Regions from separate parts of the Alteromonas sp. G5_S2_22_S1 genome, predicted to be linked through region 3. Evidence: predicted binding sites of a transcription regulator. Region 3 holds the regulator's gene; each other region holds the start of a gene.

What was found. The regulator FNR, encoded in region 3, switches genes on or off when oxygen is low (the NO sensors DNR and NnrR bind a similar motif). The targets are predictions, from matches to a motif close to TTGATCTAGATCAA.
Region 1: a site for FNR is predicted at 1,323-1,336, ahead of ACTRWF_RS11500 (MBL fold metallo-hydrolase RNA specificity domain-containing protein). Genes of this name have one in related genera too.
Region 2: a site for FNR is predicted at 1,257-1,270, ahead of hemN (oxygen-independent coproporphyrinogen III oxidase). Genes of this name have one in related genera too.
Region 4: a site for FNR is predicted at 1,401-1,414, ahead of apt (adenine phosphoribosyltransferase). Genes of this name have one in related genera too.

The regions. Positions count from the first base shown of each region.
Region 1 is NZ_JBQKUJ010000009.1:113,984-116,189, forward strand. Features, by position in the region: gene ACTRWF_RS11500 (MBL fold metallo-hydrolase RNA specificity domain-containing protein) at 1-1,124, opposite strand, end outside; gene ACTRWF_RS11505 (protein adenylyltransferase SelO family protein) at 1,392-2,206, shown strand, end outside.
Region 2 is NZ_JBQKUJ010000015.1:46,502-48,707, reverse strand. Features, by position in the region: gene ACTRWF_RS15110 (DsbA family oxidoreductase) at 1-384, opposite strand, end outside; gene ACTRWF_RS15105 (SGNH/GDSL hydrolase family protein) at 521-1,222, opposite strand; gene hemN (oxygen-independent coproporphyrinogen III oxidase) at 1,354-2,206, shown strand, end outside.
Region 3 is NZ_JBQKUJ010000005.1:18,869-21,074, reverse strand. Features, by position in the region: gene ccoS (cbb3-type cytochrome oxidase assembly protein CcoS) at 1-167, shown strand, start outside; gene ACTRWF_RS07260 (urease accessory protein UreH domain-containing protein) at 154-813, shown strand; gene fnr (fumarate/nitrate reduction transcriptional regulator Fnr) at 859-1,599, shown strand; gene uspE (universal stress protein UspE) at 1,856-2,206, shown strand, end outside.
Region 4 is NZ_JBQKUJ010000030.1:16,525-18,730, forward strand. Features, by position in the region: gene dnaX (DNA polymerase III subunit gamma/tau) at 1-770, opposite strand, end outside; gene apt (adenine phosphoribosyltransferase) at 814-1,350, opposite strand; gene ACTRWF_RS19235 (HvfC family RiPP maturation protein) at 1,650-2,206, opposite strand, start outside.

The DNA.
Region 1 (2,206 bases), on a different contig from region 3:
AAAATCACATGAGATTGCTTGCGCCACAGGTTTTGTTTTAAGTGGTGGCGAATACGCCCGCCGTTACACATACCGCTGCCGGCGATAATTATTGCGCCACTCACCACTTTATTAAGCGCAATCGATTCTTCTGTAGAGGTGGTATAACTCAAAATAGGCAACAAGGAGTGTAAGCTTTGGTTGTGGCTGTGTGCTCGCTCGGCACTTTCTTCAATAGCGTCGAAGTCCTCTTCGTTGTACACATCTTGATAGCGATGGTAAATTTCCGTAACTGCAATGGCCATAGGGCTGTCTAAATACACTTTTTGATGGGTAAGTTTGCCCTGCTGATACAGCTCGCCCAGGCGAAAAATTATCTCTTGGGTACGCCCTACTGCAAATGATGGAATAAGAATGTTGCCGCCATTCTCACTGGCTTCAAGAATAACCTGTTCAAACTCATCGAGCGTCTCTTCCATTGAACGGTGATTGCGGTCACCATAGGTAGATTCAAGAAGTACCACATCGGCTTCAGTAACGATATCTGGGTCGCGAAGTAATGCAGCCTGTGAATTTCCAAGGTCACCAGAAAAGACCAACTTTTTACTCTGCCCATTTTCAGTGATAAATATTTCCACTATCGCTGAACCCAGAATATGCCCCGCATCGGCAAAATTTATTTCAACGTCTTGCGTGATTTTACGTTTGGTATGATAGCGAGTCGATTTACACTGCTTCATAACGCCGTCCACTTCTTCTTGCCGGTACAAAGGTTCGATGAGCGGTTTACCCGAGCGCTGGCGGCGTTTATTTTCCCATTCCGCGTCGCGCTCTTGTAAAGAAGCCGCATCCTTTAACAGCACTTCTATTAGCTCAACGGTCGGCCGTGTCATGTAAATAGGCCCGCAATACCCTTCTCGTAACAAAATAGGTAAACGGCCAGAATGATCTAGGTGTGCATGGGATAGAATAACAGCGTCAATTTGACTCACATCGATAGGTAGAGGCTCGTGATTTTTAGCTTCTTCATCTCGCCTACCTTGGTACAGACCGCAATCTAAAAGCAAAGTACTATGCTCAGTTTTTAGTAGGTGCATAGATCCTGTCACCCCCTCCACCGCGCCTAAAAAAGTTAGTGTTGCCATACCCGTTTCCTATAGACGCTTAGCGTCATGTTCGTCGGTTCGCGTTTGATATGATTAGCGTCGCTACATTATCCCTTGCTTACCCGTTGTGTATTTTGCAGTGTTAATTATTCGGCGCTTCCAGTTTCTAACGTAATTCGGCTTTGCGCGCCTTCATTAACGTATAGATAAGAGTACAATGCATAAATGCTGGTTTCCTTGTTCTTGGTCAATAAGCAATGGGAATAATCACGGCGCGCAAAGCAACGTAAATGAAAGGTGATGTGAGTGACAGAACGTATTAATACAATAGATGAGTTCGCAAAGCACGTAGACTATTCGCTGCTAGAAAGCTTAAATTGCGACCCTCAAGCAACCCAAGACGGTAACGACCACAACCCTCGTCAAGTTTTCTCTGGTCACTATGTGCCGGTTACTCCGACCCCATTAACTTCGCCCAAATATATTGCGCACAGCGAAACCCTGTTTGCCGAATTAGGGTTAGACGACAGTTTGGCAACATCTAAAGCGTTCACGCAGCTCTTTTCAGGGGATATTTCTGCAGTACCTGCACCTATGAAATCATTCGGCTGGGCAACCGGCTACGCACTGTCTATTTACGGTACTGAGTACACGCAGCAGTGCCCGTTTGGGACGGGTAATGGCTATGGTGACGGCCGAGCAATCTCTATCGTGGAAGGGGTCTTCAACGGCAAGCGTTGGGAGATGCAGTTAAAAGGTGCGGGACGCACGCCTTATTGTCGCGGCGCAGACGGTCGCGCCGTATTGCGCTCTAGCGTGCGTGAATTTTTAGTGCAAGAGCACATGCACGCCTTGGGAATCCCCACATCACGCTCGCTGAGCTTGTTTATGTCTGAATCAAACACGGTAGACCGCCCGTGGTATCGCGAAGGCTCTCACTCCTATGAACCGGAAGTAATGGTCGAAAATATCACAGCGATATCCACCCGCGTTGCACCGTCATTTTTACGCGTCGGGCAAATTGAGCTTTTTGCACGACGTGCTCGCTGTGATGAACATGAACATGCACGAGACGAATTAAAAACCATCGTGATGCACCTTATCGAGCGAGAGTACGCGAA
Region 2 (2,206 bases), on a different contig from region 3:
AAAATAAGCGCTAAACAAACTTAGCTTCATCTGTTCTTCAAGCCCCTTCTCGGCTGCAAAGTGAATAAGTTGATGGGCTTTAAAGGTATTTTGCATGCGAGAGTCGTCGTCGAAATTAAACGCAAAGCCCACGTCTTTGCCTGCTTCTACAAGACGTGCTCTATCCTGCGCGCTTTGTTCTGCACCAATGCCATATTTCTCCATTATATGCTCACGTAAGTTCTGTCCTTCTTCAGGCATGTTTGGGTTTAGCTCGAAGGGGTGAAACTTAATGTCGACTTCAATATCGTCAAGCGTTTTAATGGCTTTTTGTAAACGCTGGTACCCTACGATACACCACGGACAAACCACATCGGACACCATATTTACGGTCACTTTCTGCATATTTGCTCTCTTTTATTGAAATCGTTATTACTTAGTTAAGGTTAGTAACTAGATAAGGTTGGTAACAAAATGCGGTTACTAAAAGAAACTTCAACCCCAAGGGATGCTTTATTTAGAGCTGCCGTAGAAAAATAAATTATCGTTTTAATCGCTCTAGCGCATGCTGTGCCCACAGTTGATATCCCTCTGCAGACGGGTGAAAGCCGTCTTCTGCCATTAGCCCACTTTGCTGAACACCTTGAACCGAACCCGTTACCTTAAGCGCTGGTACATAAAGCACTTCAGTGTTAGCCCAATTTACAACACACTGCTCAAGCACTTGATTTAGCAGAAGCGCCCTTAACCCAAGTAGCGCCCGCAAAGGCTGGGGTAGTGCGGGAAAACTGTGGATTGGTGGCAGCGCGGTAAACACTATTCGTTGGCAGTCGAATTTTTGGGTTAAGAGCTTATGCACAATTTCTATATTTTTTCGCCAGCGGGCTATCGAAACAAACTTAGTGACATCGTTTACACCAATAGAAACCAATGCTGATGTGAAGCTTTCAGCAGGTAGTCCATGTAGAAGCGCTATCACATCTTCACTTTTATAACCCGTTTTGGCATGTAGCGATACGTGGGTGGGGCTGTGCTTAGACAAGCCAGCATACAGCAGCCCTGATAGCGCACGGTGCTGTGTATCAGCCCCAACGCCCACGGCCGCTGAGTCGCCCACAACTAAAACACGATTTGATGTTGCCTTAATGTTTTTAAAAGCGGCAAATACCCGCTCCCCCCTAGGCTCAGGCAGCACTTGCGTTTTTTTGCGAACCCAAAGCCCCTGTACCAGAATTAAGGGCATAAGCAAAACTGTAACTATATTTAACGCAAAAACCTTGAAGTAGATCAAAACAAGCCCCTGCCTTATCCATTATGCTAAATCTATATTGGTGAATAACCACCAAGATGGTTCAACATAAGTGTAGATAAAAAATGAACACCATTGCTATAAAACAACTTCGCGATAATTCCACTATAACCAAATATGCGCAACATGCACCTCGTTATACCTCGTACCCTACTGCACTTAAGTTCGAATCGCTAAAAGAAGATTTATTCCCTGACGCGCTAACCGTGTCTAAAGCGAAAGCCGTGAGTTTGTATGTGCACATTCCTTTTTGTAAAACGCTTTGCTATTACTGCGGCTGCAACAAACTTGTGACTCGGCACAACGAAAAGGCAGACGACTATTTAGACTACTTAGAAAAAGAGATAGTTTCTAAGCGTTATTTAGCAGACGATAAGCCTGTAGTTTCGCTGCATTTAGGCGGTGGGTCGCCCAGTTTTTTAAATAAAGTTCAGCACACTTTTTTAATGTACCTTTTGAAAAAACATTTCACGTTTGAAGTAGGCGCTGAATTATCTATTGAATTAGACCCAAGAAACGTTGATAAAACCTATTTACAAAATCTGAGGGGCTTGGGCTATACCCGTATCAGCTTTGGCCTTCAAGACACTGACTACAACGTGCAAAAAACAATAAACCGTGTTCAAAGTACTTCGCATATCGCAGATTTAGTGTCCGAAGCCCGTACTTTAGGTTTCGAATCGGTGAATTTGGATTTAATTTACGGCCTGCCTAACCAATCAGAAGAGACTTTTGCATCTACCATAGCTGCAACTAAAGCCATGATGCCAGACCGTATCTCGCTATTTAGCTACGCTCATCTGCCAGAGCGCTTTGCCGCACAGCGAAAGTTTGCGCCAGAAACTCTTCCTAGTAGCGAAGAGAAAGCAGCCTTGTACAACCTTGCTGTAAATGGCTTTAAAAAAGTGGGGTATGAAA
Region 3 (2,206 bases):
TCTTTTGGGCGGTAAAAACCAATCAGTTCGAGGATTTAGACCGCCAAGGCTATAGCATTCTTTTTGACGATGACTTATCGCCAGAAGAGAAAAAACTGGCCGAACAGCGCAAACAAATACAAGAAGATAAGGCAGCAAAAAGCCAAGAAGATAATGGACGGGATTAATTACTTTTCTGCCTTTCTTATAGGTTTAGCAGGAGGCGTACATTGTGTAGGCATGTGCGGCGGTATTGTTGCAGCGCTTAGAGTGGTATCGCCAAAGGGGGCATCGGTATTGCCCTACACCCTCGCCTACAACATGGGACGCATTACTAGCTATACACTAGCAGGGGCCATTACCGGTGCGCTTGGAAAAATAGCTGCTGACTTCGTACCGCTTGCTAATTATGCCCTCTCTCTTCTAAGCGGCATCATGTTGCTTTTACTCGCTTGTTACTTAGGGAAATGGTGGACGGGTTTATCGGTCTTAGAAAACGCGGGCAAAGGCCTGTTTGCAAAGCTTCAGCCTTTATCAAAACGATTTCTTCCTTTCAAAACGCCGTTAAGCGCGGTTCCCTACGGCTTTGTATGGGGCTGGCTACCATGTGGATTGGTCTATTCAACGCTAACCTGGTCTCTGGCAGCGGGTAATGCATTGCAAGGCGCTGGCATTATGTTTTTCTTCGGTTTGGGAACGTTACCCACATTGTTAGCCGCAAGTGCCGGTAGCCAGTATCTTGTTCAAAGCTTTCAGCACAGCTATGTGAGACAAGTCATAGCTGTGATAATGGCCATATATGCCACTTATCTAATTTATGGCGCATTCATGTGAAAATGCGTGTACTATAATCATGTGTACATTAAGAGAGTCAGTCTTATGAGCAAAGGAAGCGAATTTTCAATACATTGTCAGAACTGTAGTTTCAGTCACCTCTGTTTACCTGTTGCATTGAATAAGACAGAAATAGAGTCTCTCGACGATATCATAGAGCGCAAAAAGCCCCTTCATAAAGGTGATACCCTTGTTCAAACCGGCGATAAGTTTGAGTCGTTATATGCAGTAAGAACCGGGTCATTTAAATCGTTTGTGACTAACTCTGAAGGTGAAGAGCAAATAACGGGGTTTCACTTTCCCGGTGACATCATTGGCTTTGATGCCCTTCGAGAAAACAAGCACCAAAGTTACACAATGGCTCTAGAAACCGCCATGGTGTGCGAGTTGCCCTACGAAACGCTTGACGAAATGTCGATGCAGTTTCCTAAATTACGCCATCAAATTATGAGCTTTATGAGTGCAGAGATTAAACATGATCACGATTTGATAATGCTTCTCAACAAACGCACGGCTGAAGAACGCCTTTTGTATTTTATCTCTCATTTATCTCAGCGTTTTGAAGAACGCGGTTTTTCACACAGAGAATTTCACCTTACGATGACGCGTAACGAGATAGGTAACTATCTTGGCTTAACGATAGAGACCATCAGTCGCTTATTAAGTCGTTTCCAAAAAGAAGATATTATTAAAGTTGATGGTAAACTTATTACGATTGTGGACTTTGAACGCCTTAATACCAAGCTAGAAGTGCTTAACGGCCCGAGTATAGTGTGTAACGGCTAACGTGGTCTAACTCGGTTAAATAGTGTTATCTTCCTAAAAGCGCGCATTCAGCGCGCTTTATAATCCTACTTCCAAAACCTTTTTTACCCATTAGTGCCAATGCCGCAGTCACTATACATTGTTGCTTGCCTTGCAATATAAAATACTTGATCTAAAACAACTTACGTTTTCCACATTGTCGTTTATAGTTAGTAAGAGTTACTGTTGAACGTTACCGTTCACACAGCCACGACCAAACTTCGTATTAGGGGGAGTTATGATTGAGTGTAAACGAATCCTTGCGGTAGTCGATGCCGAGCGAGATAACCAGCCCGCGTTAAGTCGCGCTTATGAATTAGCATCAAAGACCGGGGCCTCTGTAACTGCGATTATGGTGGTTTACGACTTGTCTTATGATATGACCACTATGTTAAGTCCAGATGAGCGAGAAGCCATGCGAGATGCTGTTACCAATGAGCATGCTAAATGGCTCTCTGGGCAGCTTAAAGAACAAGGCTTCGGTGAAACTGACATCGTGGTTGAATGGAACAATCGTGCCTACGAATCGATTATCTATTACACACTTAAGAATCAAATTGACCTTGTTGTAAAAGCCACTAAAAAGCAT
Region 4 (2,206 bases), on a different contig from region 3:
ACCACCGCATGAATTACTTTCAAAAGCTGGTTTTTGTCCATCAGGCCAAGCATGTCGGTAACAACCGACGCCATTACTTGATTCCCACCCTGAGCAATTGCTTGGTCGGTTAAACTCAGCGCATCACGCATACTGCCCTGTGCCGCCCTAGCCAGCAAAGCCAAAGCAGGCGCCTCAAAAGCAAGCTGCTCTTGCTGAAGTATATGAGTAAGCTGACCGACTATTTGCTCTCGCGACATCGCTTTCAGGTTAAACTGCAAGCATCGCGATAAAATGGTGATGGGGAGTTTTTGTGGATCTGTTGTCGCCAATAAGAACTTTACATGCGGAGGCGGCTCTTCTAGCGTTTTTAACAGCGCATTAAAGCTATGTTTAGAAAGCATGTGTACCTCATCGATAAGGTACACTTTGTAGCGCCCGCGGGTTGGCTTGTATTGTACGTTATCAAGAAGCTCTCGAGTGTCTTCCACTTTGGTTCTTGATGCCGCGTCAATTTCAAGCAAGTCAACGTAATTACCCTGCTCTATTTCTTTACAGGTATTGCATTGACCGCAAGGGTTTGCCCCTTGCCCTTCCTCACAGTTAAGGCTTTTTGAAAAAATACGAGCAATGGTCGTTTTACCAACACCACGCGTACCTGTAAAAAGATAAGCATGGTGTAAACGGTCGTTATCGAGCGCATTTGAAATAGCAGACACTACGTGCTCTTGACCTACAAGTTCACTGAACTTGCCTGGTCGCCACTTCCTTGCCAGTACCTGATAACTCATTATTACGTATTTCGCCCTTGTTGCTGTTTTTGCTTATTGACGTTTATTCGCCTTCAAACTCGCAAATAGAATAACTTTCTATATCAAGCGCTGAAAGCTTTTGCTTACCGCCTAAATCAGGAAGGTTAATAACAAAACCTGCATGATTGATCTCGCCACCTAACGAGCGAATTAACTTGGCAGAGGCAGCGATAGTTCCGCCCGTTGCAAGCAAGTCGTCGATAAGAAGTACTTTATCACCCGGTTCTATGGCGTCTTTATGGATTTCCAATGTATCCATACCATATTCCAGTTCGTAGCTTTCGCTTACTACTTCACGTGGAAGTTTATTGGGTTTCCTTACTGGTACAAAACCAATGCCCATTTCGATGGCCAATGGCGCACCAAAAAGGAACCCGCGTGCTTCGGTACCTGCGATCTTGGTAAAACCCATGCCCTGATACTTTTCTACAAGTAAGGAGATACAGCTACTGAATGCTTTGTGATCTTCTAAAACGCTGGTCACATCTCTAAATAAAATACCTGGCTTTGGATAGTCAGGTACGGTTTTCACTACTGATTTAATATATTCTGCAGTCACAATTATGCCTTGAATGTCTGCGTTATAACCAGAAGGTGAACCAGCCGGCGATGATATGCATCAACGGGAACGCGATTAGAGTTACTAGCGATGCTAGAAAGTACCACTTGTTATAGACTTCTTTGAAATCTGAATTGTTAGCCATTTGCACTACCTAAACAATTTTTGTGAACAAAAAAATGGTGCTAAATGTTAATCGAAAGCAAGCGTGATTGACAGCGCTAATATGATCGATCGCTCACTTTCACACCAGATCCTAGCGAAAGTTTAATGTAAAGCAGGAAAATTTTGCTTATCAGCTAGAAAACGGGAAGTAGTATGCCTTTATTTAGCATGTCTGTGAGTGTCTCATTCATACCATTTTCAAGCACGTTTGAAGGTATTTGCGGAAGTTGCTGGGATAACGCGTTAGCTAATTGGTCTGTTTTCATTCCCTGTTCATTTTGTTCCAGCGTATTGACTAAAATAGCGGTGACCGGATTAACATGGGCAAATTGCACGTTACAGTTACGGTCTCTATAAACGACATAAAATTGTTGTTCTTGAGCCGGTTGCTCGGGAATGTAATCTTCACCTATAAGATGAACCTCAAAATGGTACGCTGCTAGCGAGGCATAAGGCGAAACCCTGACAGCTGCAACAACGTCGTCTTGATTATAAAAATCGGCGTTTTTTTGATTTTTCCTTATGCTGACATCAAGCTCTAACCATTCGTAATGAGCAAGTTCTGCAGCAAAAGTAGGTAAAGCAATATCAAAGCTAGGCTCGGTTGAAAGATACTCAACAAACTCTTTACTGATTTCCGCGAAATACGGCGAACGACACTCGTGCTCAATAAAAAATTGACGCACAATGC